3 regions of the Pseudoalteromonas sp. B160 genome follow, and region 3 is predicted to be linked to each of the others. Evidence: predicted binding sites of a transcription regulator. Region 3 holds the regulator's gene; each other region holds the start of a gene.
The links. The regulator ArgR, encoded in region 3, controls arginine synthesis, uptake and breakdown. The targets are predictions, from matches to a motif close to ANTGAATANNTATTCANT.

Region 1 (4,295 bases), 210 kb from region 3:
ATTACTCGCTAGGAAAATCAGCTGATTTACTTGGCATTGGCCGTGATAACTTTATTGCCATTAAAACTGCAGATAACAATAAGGTTGATGTTGATGCAATGCGCGCCAAAGCCCATGAGCTAGCAGCGCAAGGTATAAAAGTGATGGCGATTGTTGGGGTAGCCGGCACGACTGAAACCGGTAATATTGATCCTCTTGATGCTATGGCTGATTTAAGCGCTGAACTCAACTGCCATTTTCATGTAGATGCAGCATGGGGAGGAGCTACGCTGCTTTCTAGTACATACCGCTCGTTACTAAAAGGCATTGAGCGAGCAGATTCAATTACCATCGATGCTCATAAACAAATGTATGTGCCAATGGGCGCTGGGTTAGTGCTATTTAAAGATCCTACAGCTACGGATGCTATAGAACATCATGCAGAATATATTTTACGTAAAGGCTCTAAAGATTTAGGCAGCCACACACTTGAAGGTAGTCGTCCTGGTATGGCTATGTTAGTGCATGCTTGCTTACGCGTTATTGGCCGTAAAGGCTACGAAATCTTAATAGATAAAGGAATTGAAAAAGCCCGTTACTTTGCTGATTTAGTGAAAGCAGATGACGACTTTGAGCTGATCTCAGAACCTGAGTTATGTTTACTGACATACCGTTATGTGCCAAAACAGATAAAACAAAAAATAGCTCAAGCAGATGAACAAACGCGTTTGGATATCTTTGCCTCGTTAAATCGTTTTACTGCCAGTATGCAAAAACGCCAACGTGAAGCCGGTCGTTCATTTGTGTCCCGTACCCGTTTAACTCCCGCGCAGTATGATCATCAACCTACAGTGGTATTTCGAGTCGTACTTGCAAATCCGCTGACATCAGAGAGTATTTTAAAAGATATACTTGCTGAGCAAAAAGAGCTGGCTAAAACAGATCCTGTATTTAAGAAATATCTTAAGAAATACATGGACTGAGCAGTAACAGTTGCGTTATTCCCAGGTTGCGTGGGGATAACGCAAGCAGCACTTTCTTTGTTAGCTAAAACACGATGTTCTGATCATTTCAGTGATAATATGTTGAGATGGTTTAATTTTTTCCATCGCCAAAAATTCATCGGGTTGGTGAGCCTGATTAATTGAACCCGGTCCCATCACAATCGTTTCACAACCCAATTGTTGAATAAATGGCGCTTCAGTACAGTAGTTCACTGCAACTGCTTGCTCTCCTGATATTTTTTCTGCCAGTTTAACTAATGCCGAATCAGTACTGCCAGTAAACGCGGGGATTGGCTCGTGCATATCCATCACACTGACTGAATCTGGATATTGGTTATTGATCTCTGTAGCTATTTTTAACAGCATCATTTGCAGTTCTTGCACACTTAGACCCGGTAAAGGGCGCATATCAATATGCATTTCACAGCAGCCACATATGCGATTTGCATTATCGCCACCATGAATGTGTCCTAGATTTAAAGTAGGGTAAGGAATAACAAAATGCTCAACTGCATATTTATTCTTTAATTGCTCTTTTAAAGTTAACAGTTTTGCAATAACTTTATGCATCACTTCAATGGCATTTAAACCACGTTCAGGATCAGAGCTATGTCCGGAACGACCGACTACGCGAATCGCGCTGCTCATATGTCCTTTATGTGTGAAAACAGGCGTCATATCAGTAGGTTCACCAATAATACACCGAGCTGGCTTTAAGTTTTTATGCTGACAAACTTGCTGTGCACCGGCCATGGTGGTTTCTTCGTCGGCAGTAGCTAGAATCAAAATTGGCTGTGTTTGAATATTCTTATCTAGTTCACTGATTGCCTGTAATACAAAAGCGAAAAACCCTTTCATATCAATACTGCCTAGACCATATAATTTATTGTTATCTTCACTTAATTTAAACGGATTATAGTTCCAACGACTATCATCAAATGGGACTGTATCGGTATGACCGGCAAGCATTAAACCACCATCTCCCTGGCCACGTTTTGCGAGTAAGTTAAAACGACCTTTAGGGCCCGACAACTCAGTAATTTCACATTCAAATCCAAGACTTGTACACCAAGTAGCTAATAAATCGATCACCCCTTTATTGCTCATAGACAATGACTCATCCATGGCACTAATTGAAGGTGCAGCAATCAATTGCTGATACATAGATAAAAAAGACGGTAATGACATAAAAAAATCCAAAATAAGTATTCAATCTAATTGCATAACAATATAAAAGTATTTATGATGAATATCAATTCACTTTTTAAGCATAAATATATTAAAGCGACGCAATGAATATAAAACGACGATAACCAGATTTCATTCATAAAATAGTGTTTTATGCACTGTTAAACCCGATTTGAATATATATGTAGTAACAAAAAACCAAAAAGAGTAACGAATGAAAGTAGTGATTATTGGCGCAAGTGGCTATAGCGGCGCAGAATTAGCAAGTTTGGTAGTAAAACACCCGCAATTAACCTTAGCTGGTTGCTATGTATCTGAGCAAAGCTTAGATAAGGGTAAATTATTAAGTGACTTGTATCCTGAGCATTTAGGTTTGCTTGATTCTCCTTTATTGCCTCTTAGTGATAGCGCTTATAACGATATTGAAAAGTCGGCCGATTTTGTATGTTTGTGTACTGATCATAAAGTGAGTGTTGACTTAGCGCCACGTTTTTTAAGCATGGGCAAAAAAGTATTTGATTTATCGGGTGGCTACCGTTTAAAGCAGTAATGAAGATTATCAAACCTATTATGGTTTTGCGCATCAACATACGGAATTACTGAGTGAAGCGGCTTACGGATTGGCTGAATGGAATAGTGAAGCAATCGCCAAGGCGCAGTTAGTCGCTGTGGCTGGTTGCTATCCAACAGCAGCGCTGAATGCGTTAAAACCATTGCAACAAGCCGGCTTATTAGCCGAGCAAACCATTATTATTAATGCTGTATCGGGTGTAACCGGTGCGGGGCGTAAAGCTAGTGTAGCCACGCATTTTTGTGAAGTGTCGTTAGCACCTTATGGATTGTTTAATCATAGACACAGTCCTGAGATTGAGCAGCATTTAGGTCACAAGGTGCTATTTACGCCGCATTTAGGTAATTTTCCACGCGGTATTTTAGAAACTATTTATGTGCAATTGAAACCTGGAGTTACACCAGAGCAAGTTACACAAGCTTATCAAGTGCTTGCTGATGAGCCACTGATCAGATTGCTTGGTAATAAGATGCCATCAATAAAAGGAGTTGCAAAGCAGCCTTACGTTGATATTGCATGGCAGCAGCAAGGTACGCAGCTAATTGTGATGGCAGCTATTGATAACTTATTAAAAGGTGCTGCAGGGCAAGCATTGCAGTGCATTAATTTAGCCATGGGTATTGCCCATAATACAGGTTTAAAAGGGTAGTTAGTAATGCAAACATGGGTCATTAAACTCGGTGGTGCAGTACTCAATACAGAAGACGCGGCTAAAGCGTTATTTGAGGCGCTTGCATCGCAAACTCAAGCACAATTTGTCATCGTTCATGGTGGCGGTTCACTAGTTGATAATTGGTTGACTGAGGCTGGTTTTGCTAGTGCGAAACATCAAGGTTTACGCATCAGTCCAAAAGAGCAAATGCCTTATATTGTTGGCGCGCTTGCGGGGTGTGCTAATAAACAATTAATGAGCCAAGCAATTATCGCAGGTCATAAACCCGTCGGGCTTAGTTTATACGAAGCGGGCATTATTTCGTCACAAAAACTCAAAGCGCTTGGTCAAGTTGGTAATTGTGACGGCGGTGTGCAAAGTGTGATACCGGAGTTATTAAAACTTGGTCGTTTACCTCTGGTCAGCTCTATCGGTTTTGGTGAAGATGGCCTTTGGTATAACGTAAACGCTGATGAAGCGGCGGCGGCAATAGCTAAAGAGCTTAATGCGGAAATTATTTTTATGACTGATGTAGAAGCTGTACTTGATGCAAATAAACAGCCGTTACATCAACTTGACACAAACCAGATCAATACTTTAATTGCAGAAGGAGTAATTTTGGGTGGGATGGAGGTCAAAGTAAAGACCAGCCTTCTTGCTGCCCAGCACTTACGACGTGGCGTTTACATTTCGAGCTGGCAAAAGCCAGAAAACTTAATTGCTCTACTCGCGGGTGAGCACGTCGGAACAAAAATTACACCATAGGTTTTATATGTTTAATCATTTTTTATCGGGTCTAGAGTTAGACCAACAAGGCGCACTTAAATTACTTAACTTAGCGCAAAAAATTAAAGCTAACCCCGCTGATTTTAGTCAAGCACTGGCTGGCAAATCGGTGGTT
Region 2 (4,295 bases), on a different contig from region 3:
CAAATCGCGCAGCAGTACGTATCTATTTACGGCAGTAATAAGTTACTCGTTGATGTGTCTGAATTAACGCATAAATTTCCGGCAAGTGAACTGCTGACTATTATGCCAGCAGTATCTCAGTGGTTAGCTAGTTGCTTTATTGCTCGCGTCGTTAGTTTTGATGGTTTTATGCACGATTTGTTTTTGCAAAAAGCACAACGCTTTGATATAAAGGCAGAAAACTTTGATTGTTTTAACAGCGCGAAAAATTGGTTAGTAAATCAACCTAGCATTTAAGCGTTGAACCTTCTAAACTAGTTAGCCATTAAATCATAAAACTAGTCTATGTCTTCATTAACGCCTACAGTAAGTACTCAAACTAGCTGCGTTTTTAGCTTCAGTGAAAAACAACAGCAGCAGTTATATCTTCACGTAAAACAGCACAAGGGTATTTTAAATACCGCTGATATTACAGCTTTGTGCGCGCAATATAAGCAACCTGTCGAGGTTATACTGCGTGCCTGTTTACCTATTGCTGCAAAATTTGCAGTTGTGCCTATTTCACATTTTTTTGTTGGGGCAATTGTAGTTGGCTACGATAAACACGGTGAGCAACATTTTTATTTTGGGGCTAACGTTGAATTTGCACAACAAGCATTAAGCTTAGTGGTTCATGCTGAGCAATCGGCAATTAATAACGCTTGGCTCAATGGCGCGAAAAAAATAGCTAAAATTGCTATCAGTGATGCGCCATGTGGTTATTGTCGTCAATTTATGAATGAGTTGGCTGATGCGCAGAGCTTTGATATTTTATTACCGCAGCAGCAATTCAAGCTGGCTGATTTACTCCCTCACTCATTTGGTCCGCAAGATTTAGGTAATTCTTATAGCTTGTTTAACCCCGCTCCACAACAGCATGAATTTGTTGTAACTGATGAACTGGATAAAACGTTGTTAAGTTATGCGTTGGCTGCATATGTACCTTACTCTGAAAATTACAGCGCAGTGAAAATTAGTACTTTCGAAAATGGTAATTTTTATGGTTGTTATGCGGAAAATGCCGCGTATAGCCCGAGCTTATCACCACTGCAAAGTGCGGTGAGTCAATTGCATTTAGCCGGTTTGGCAATGACTAAAGATGTTGTCAAAGGGATTGAGTTACTACAAACGCAGGGCAAGGGAAATCAGTTGAGTGTCAGTCAAGCAGTACTGGCAAGTTACACTGATTTGCCAGTACTACAAAGTATTAGTTTAAATATTAAGCCAACAGCAGTTTAGCGGCTTCGAGTACCACGGCGACTGATTTTTTCTCAATCTCGCCGTGATCTACATTGGGGATTTCTTGGCGAGTACGATTAACCAACACACCAGCTACACAGGCTGCTTTTAGCCCCAGTGCTGCACACATTGTAAATAAGGTTGCTGATTCCATTTCATAGTTCATCACGCCCAGCTTTTGCCATTCTTCACAGCTACCTTGAAATGCTTTTGGTACATAACCCGAGTAAGTGTCGTAACGTTCTTGACCTGGGTAAAAAGTATCGCTTGATGCAGTAATACCAATATGAAAATCAATGCCTAAATTACCGCACGCATTTACCATCGCTTGAGTGGCGAAAAAGTCAGACACCGCAGGGTAGTTCAATGGCGCAAAATGTTGGCTCGCACCATCTAAACGCACAGATGCTTGGCTGATTAAAATATCACCTTCATTAATATGAGGTTGAATAGCGCCAGTTGTGCCAATTCGTAAGAATGTTTCAACTCCCAATTGCGCCAGCTCTTCTACTGCAATGGAGGTTGAAGGACCACCAATACCGGTTGAGCAAATAACCACAGAGTTACCGTTAAGTTGACCTAAGTAAGCATGAAATTCTCGGGTTTGGACGAGGCAAGTTGGGTTTTCGAGAAAAGTTGAAATACGTGCTGCACGATCTGGATCGCCCGGTACAATTGCAAGTTTTGCACCGTGTAGATCGTCGCGGGTGAGTCCTAAGTGAAATACCTTTTCCATAGCGGGGCCTTATTTATAACTTTTGTTCTAACGTCAGTTAATAACGCTAATTTATAAAGAGTTGTTGTCAATTTAGCATAATTACTACAATGCATTGCCTTGTACAGGACGGATGTCCGTTATCAAATTTATTCATTCTCTTTGAATATTCAAGCAACTGACTTTAATTTGTGTCATCGCCGGTAGTTGACTTGTATTCATAGACACTATATCAATCCTACTAGGCACTCTATTTTAGTTTATACGTTGTTGGACGAATAAGTATAACCAATTGTTATTATAGAGATTTATATAGTTATTTAAAATGTAGCTAAAGCGGCGAGAGTAATAAAATTGCGAGTGAAAATCGGCGCGTGAATCTTTTATTAATTTTATTTTCAACAACGCTCTTTTGCATAACTACGCAAAAGCACACAGTAAGGAATTGCAATGAGCACACAATGGCACACATTTAAAAGTAAAGTTGAGCACTGTTTATGTCCGCCGGGCGATGGCGTTTTTACGGTTAATACTGCAAAAGAACGTAAAGCGGCGCTGCGTATGAAACTGTATGGACAAGAAGATAATGTCGATACGCTATGGCGTGCATCACTCGATACACTTAGTCAAAGTGAGCATAAAGCGGTGACTTTAGGCATTAGCTCTGACTGTGGTGGTGGCATTTTACGCGGCGCCAACTGGGGGCCGTTGTTTTTACGTTCAGCATTGATTGATCAGCAGCCTCAGGCAAAGTCGTTTGATTTAGGTGATGTAAGGGTTATTCCACATTTATTGCATGATAAATATTTAAACGACGCGACTATCAGTAATTGCCAACAGGCATTATATGATAATCCAAGCAGTGAGTATTATGTCAGCCCGTTGTCTATCACTGAAGATGTATGCGATAGCTTTTATGCAACGTTTACTGATAAAGGCATTTTTGGTATTGGTGGTGATCATTCAATTAGTTACCCGTTAACTAAAGCGTATTTGAAGGCAAAGCGTGCGCAAGGTAAACGCACTGCGATTATTCACTTTGATGCGCATACCGATTTACTCGTTGAGCGTTTAGGTATCGATTTATGTTTTGGCTCGTGGTGCACGCATATTTTAGAGTTTTTACCTGCACCACATCATCTGATCCAATTTGGTATTCGTTCAAGCGGTAAGCCAAAAGAACACTGGGAATCTACCTTTGGCGTTAAACAACATTGGGCCCATGAGATCATCGAACGAGGCGCGCCGGCAATTGCCGCAGAAGTAATTGCTCAGCTTAAAGCTGATAATGTTGATGAACTCTACGTCAGCTTTGATATTGACGCCCTCGATGAAGAGTTTGCATCAGCAACAGGCACACCCGAAGGGAACGGTTTAACGCCGCAGCATGCTTTGGATATCTTGGTTGCTTTGGCTGATGAATTTCCGATCACTGGCGCTGATATGATGGAAATTGCCCCATTTACTGACAGTTCACTGATTGGTCAATCGAGTTCAGATACAACGCTTAGAGAAGGTGCAAAAATTTCAGCATTTTTAATTAATGCCATGAACCGCGCATAGTCAATAACAGTTAATATAAGCAGCATGCTGAGGCATGCTGCTTTTTTAATTCACAAATCAGCTATTTGCCGTTATATTTAATTTACATCAAGAGAGGCTTAAAATAATAATCGGTGGGGTAAGAGTGGCTAAGTGGTGTTATTTTTTATTAATAATCTTAAGTAGTCAAACTGTAGCTAAATTAAACATAGTTACAGAAAACTTTCCGCCTGCTCAATATATTGATGAAAATGAACAGCTTGTTGGCTATATCGCTGATAAAGTTCAAATGGTGTTAGCTTCTTCAACACTCGATTATACAATTTCAGTGCATAGTTGGAGTACTGCATTTAATATGGCACTGCGCGATCCGCAAACGTGTATTTTTTCTATGACGCGTTCAACTCCTCGTGAAAAGCAATTTATTTGGATTGCAGAATTAGCAAAGTTGAATACTTATCTGTATGCATTGAATTCAAAAAACATTGTTATCAATTCCCTAGAGCAAGCAAAGCAATACCGAATTGCGGTATTAAAAGATAACTACAGCCATCACTTTTTATTATCACAGGGCTTTGAAGAAGGTGTAAATCTAATGCTGATGAATAGTTTTGATAATATTTTTAAAATAGTTCAAAGCCGTCAAAGCAGTATCGATATCGTTGTATTACCTGAACAACGGGCTAAATATGAGCATGCTAAAAGGCAAGTTACTGACAAATTAACACCTATTTTAAGGCTTAATATTGAGCAACCGGCATTATATTTTGCTTGTAACAAA
Region 3 (4,295 bases):
TATTAATTAAATGAATAAAAAATAGCTGCATTGAAGGCGATTCAATATTTTCACCTATTTTATATTAAATTGGCATTATGCCAAGCCTTTTTAGCGTTTCATGACAAATAAATTACACCACGAACAAACACGCACTAAGAATAAAAAACAACCATGTTGAATTAACGTAAATTTTCTCAAATAAAAAAGTTATCTTTCCAAATTAAGGCTAAATTAAGCTGCTTAACCGTGTTTTTTCAGCGAATCGTCACAAACTGTCGAGCAAAGCTGTTTTTTGTTGTACAATCAGCCCCGTATACCCATTAAAATTGGCTCGGAGATCAATGGATATAAAAGCTATCCAGGCGTTAATCGAAAACGATATGAATGACGTCAATCAACTAATTTACGCGCAAATGCGCTCTGATGTAGCATTAGTCAATCAACTAGGCTTATATATAGTAAACAGCGGCGGCAAGCGTGTTCGCCCTATGTTGGCTATTTTAGCGGCTAAAGCACTTGGCTATGAAGGCAAAGATCATGTTACTTTAGCAACTATTGTTGAATTTATTCACACAGCTACATTACTGCATGATGATGTCGTTGATGAATCAAATTTACGCAGAGGAACACCGACAGCAAATGCTGAGTTTGGTAATGCAGCCAGCGTACTTGTTGGTGACTTTATCTACACCCGCTCATTTCAGCTGATGGTTGGTATTGGTAAAATGCAAGTTATGCAAATACTCGCTGATGCAACCAACGTGATTGCCGAAGGTGAAGTGCTGCAATTAATGAACTGTAACGACCCTGATACCACCGAAGATAGCTACATGCAGGTAATTTATTCTAAAACAGCTAAATTATTTGAAGCTGCAACAGGCCTTGCTGCGATTATTACCGAAAAAGACGACTCTACGCTGCAAGCGCTTAATCTTTATGGTATGCATTTAGGAACCGCTTTTCAATTGGTGGATGACGTACTTGATTACAATGCTGATGCTGAGCAGTTAGGTAAAAACATCGGTGATGATCTGGCCGAAGGCAAACCTACCCTGCCACTACTTTATGCTATGCGCCACGGTAATGCTGAGCAAGTACAGTTGATCCGTGATGCCATTGAGCACAGTAATGGTATGGACCACTTAGAAGCTATTCTAAGTGCCCTCAATGAAACCAAAGCACTTGAGTTTACGATGAATAAAGCCAACGAAGAAGCTGATAAAGCGATTGCGTGTTTATCTGTATTAGATGAATCACCGTATAAAGAAGCACTCGTTAGCTTGGCTCGTATTGCCGTTGATCGTAATCACTAATAAACACCTAATGTATAAAAATCCTTCGAGCATAAAAAAGCCTGCAAATGCAGGCTTTTTTGTATCAATCGACTTAGCAATTAAGCGTTGATGAAATCAACACCTTCTTGGATGTCTTTTTTCAGCGTATCAAGCATGTCGTTTTTAGCTTGCTCTTCAAATGCGCTTAGTTCACCGTAAGAAAGAATTTCTTCTACGCCGTTTTTACCTAAACGTACTGGGTGTGCAAAATATGCAGCATCGCCATTTTCAACAGCAACGTAAGCGTAATCTACAACGTCTTCACCTTGTAAGCCTTTAACTAAAGACATACAAAAACGTGCAGCAGCAGCGCCCATTGATAATGTTGCAGAACCACCGCCCGCTTTTGCATTTACTACTTCAAGTACCTGCATTTTGGATACGTGGAGTAAGTGCAGCAACTTCTTCATCAGTGAAAGTAACGCCTTCAACTTGAGATAGTAACGGAAGGATTGTTGTGCCTGAGTGACCACCAATTACTGGTACTTTCACAGTTGCAACGTCAACACCTTTAAGCTCAGCTACAAATGCTTCTGAACGGATCACATCAAGAGTGGTAATACCGAAAACACGTTTCGCGTCGTAAGTACCTGCTTTTTTGAATACTTCCGCAACAATTGGCACAGTGCCATTTACTGGGTTAGTGATAATACCCACTAATGCTTTTGGACAGTTAGCAACAATACCTTCTGCTAATGTTTTGATAATACCAGCATTAACATTAAATAAATCAGCGCGGTCCATACCAGGCTTACGTGGCATACCAGCAGGGATAAGAACGATATCACAACCAGTTAACGCTTGATCTAGTGCATCAACACCAAAGCCTGCAACTTTAACGTCAGTTGGGATATGAGAAAGATCAACAGCAACACCAGGAACAACTGGAGCAACATCATAAAGTGATAATTCAGAACCAGCTGGTAAGCCTGTTTTTAATAATAAAGACAACGCTTGGCCGATACCGCCAGCAGCACCTAATACAGCAACTTTCATTGGAATTCTCCGTAATTTGAGGTAGGAAATATTTGTGGCTCTAAAGATAATGAAATTAACGACTAAAGACAAATTTATCCTGCTTATTTCACATATAATTTAGACCATAGTTGTAAACTTGCTGGTTTACAGCACTAAAATCCATCGCAAAAGCAAACAACTACTGCATAAGTATGCAACATTGTGTACAATTAGCGCATCACTTATGAATAAGAACCTATAATATGCAACCACAAGATAAACAAGAAGCATTAGTAAAGGCCTTTAAGGCACTTTTAAAAGAAGAAAACTTTGGTTCACAAGGTGAGATTGTTGACGCCCTAAAAGAGCAAGGCTTTGATAATATTAGTCAAAGTAAGGTGTCGCGGATGTTAAGCAAGTTTGGCGCGGTACGCACTCGTAATGCCAAACAAGAAATGGTCTATTGTTTGCCTGCTGAAATGGGCGTACCTACAGCGAAAAGCCCATTACGTCAGTTAGTGATTGATATAATGCATAACGAAATGATGATCATTATTCGAACCAGCCCAGGAGCTGCACAATTAATTGCTCGACTATTAGATTCATTAGGTAAAGCAGATGGCGTACTAGGTACCATTGCTGGTGACGATACTATTTTTATCGCTCCAGCTAAAGTATCTGAAATTGATGTAACTCTTGAACGTGTGCGTATTTTATTTGATACGGTATAAATCTACCGATTCAAACTTTTTACAGCTGCTTTAAAAAGTTAATTGATGGGGCAAAAAACGCAGAACCCATATCGGCTTGAGTAAAATCAAGCCAATGATCGTAGCAATCGGCATCACCTAATCGACTTCGTAATACTTGCTCAAATGCATTTCCCTGTGCTGCATAACTAATCGCTAATATACCCTGTTCGTAAACGTCACCATAAGGCATGTTTTGATTTAATTGCAGTGGTTGCCCTTGCTCATCTTTTAACTCAGTGCGTACAGCATGACTATTCTCAGTCGCAGGCATAATCAAGGTATTATCTAAGCGAGTGCGTCCCATTATTTGCTCTTGCTCACTCAGAGGTAAATTTTGCCACACACTTAAGTCATGCTTATAGCGCTGTATATGTACGTAACTGCCTTGATCTTCAAAATGGTTGGGTTTATTGATTAACGCTGTGATGCGCTTTTGGCGACCATGAGGAGTGTCACCACCGAGTATAAAACCATTAAAATCGCGACCATCTAAAAATCGAAAGTTTCGCACTTGCTCAACCAATTCAACATCGGGGGCAAATAACTTAAGAATTTGCAAAGCAAATAAATGGTTTACATCTTCCCTATCGGAACGAATTTGGACAAATAAATCAAAAGGCTGAGCCCCCATAATATGATCATTATGAGGAATATTAGGAAAGCTCTGTAATTCACTAGGCAGAAATTCAGGCAGAATGTGCGGCCAATACTGTGCCCCCACTGCAACTAGGCTGGAGAGCATCGATTCAGAAAACTGATCTGAAAACTCATCTTGGATAGCGCTAACGTATTTTAACTTTTTGCGTAATGACTCATCGTGGCCATCAAATACATTAAAAAACAAATGTAAACCGTGCAAGTTTGCCTCAGCACAAATTCCAGATTGCGCTTGCGCCATGGTATTTCCTTAACTCAAAATCTCATACACGGCGTTTTTAATGAAATTAAAAATACTAAAGCACTTAATCTGCGAAAAAGTTAACCGTGTGTGGTGTTATTTTTATTGTCACCTGTTCATTTGCTAAAAATGAATGGCCCAACTGAGCAGCAACTTCAATTTCTTGTCCATCAACCATAACCTTATACACAAAATGCGAACCAACAAAACGACTGTTTAAAATAGTCACCGTATTTGCACTACAGCCTTGTGATTGAAAAGGTATTAACTCAAGATGGTGTGGGCGAACATAAAGTTTCCCAACTTGCTTAACATGACGATGCGTAACTAATGACTCAACACATCCGAAAGCAGTATGATATTCAGTTGCTG

Region 1: the regulator ArgR is predicted to act here: its motif matches at 2,228-2,245, upstream of argE (acetylornithine deacetylase).
Region 2: the regulator ArgR is predicted to act here: its motif matches at 2,384-2,401, upstream of P4S61_RS19775 (arginase family protein).

Annotation. Positions count from the first base shown of each region.
Region 1 covers NZ_JARLUX010000001.1:2,473,258-2,477,552, forward strand. The annotation lists gene panP (pyridoxal-dependent aspartate 1-decarboxylase PanP) at 1-962, shown strand, start outside; gene argE (acetylornithine deacetylase) at 1,023-2,171, opposite strand; partial or broken gene argC (N-acetyl-gamma-glutamyl-phosphate reductase) at 2,386-3,391, shown strand; gene argB (acetylglutamate kinase) at 3,398-4,159, shown strand; gene P4S61_RS11550 (ornithine carbamoyltransferase) at 4,167-4,295, shown strand, end outside.
Region 2 covers NZ_JARLUX010000002.1:238,904-243,198, forward strand. The annotation lists gene P4S61_RS19760 (hypothetical protein) at 1-276, shown strand, start outside; gene cdd (cytidine deaminase) at 325-1,257, shown strand; gene udp (uridine phosphorylase) at 1,238-1,993, opposite strand; gene P4S61_RS19775 (arginase family protein) at 2,423-3,535, shown strand; gene P4S61_RS19780 (substrate-binding periplasmic protein) at 3,660-4,295, shown strand, end outside.
Region 3 covers NZ_JARLUX010000001.1:2,682,522-2,686,816, reverse strand. The annotation lists gene ispB (octaprenyl diphosphate synthase) at 324-1,295, shown strand; partial or broken gene mdh (malate dehydrogenase) at 1,376-2,312, opposite strand; gene argR (transcriptional regulator ArgR) at 2,537-3,004, shown strand; gene P4S61_RS12435 (Dyp-type peroxidase) at 3,024-3,923, opposite strand; gene P4S61_RS12430 (ABC transporter ATP-binding protein) at 3,988-4,295, opposite strand, start outside.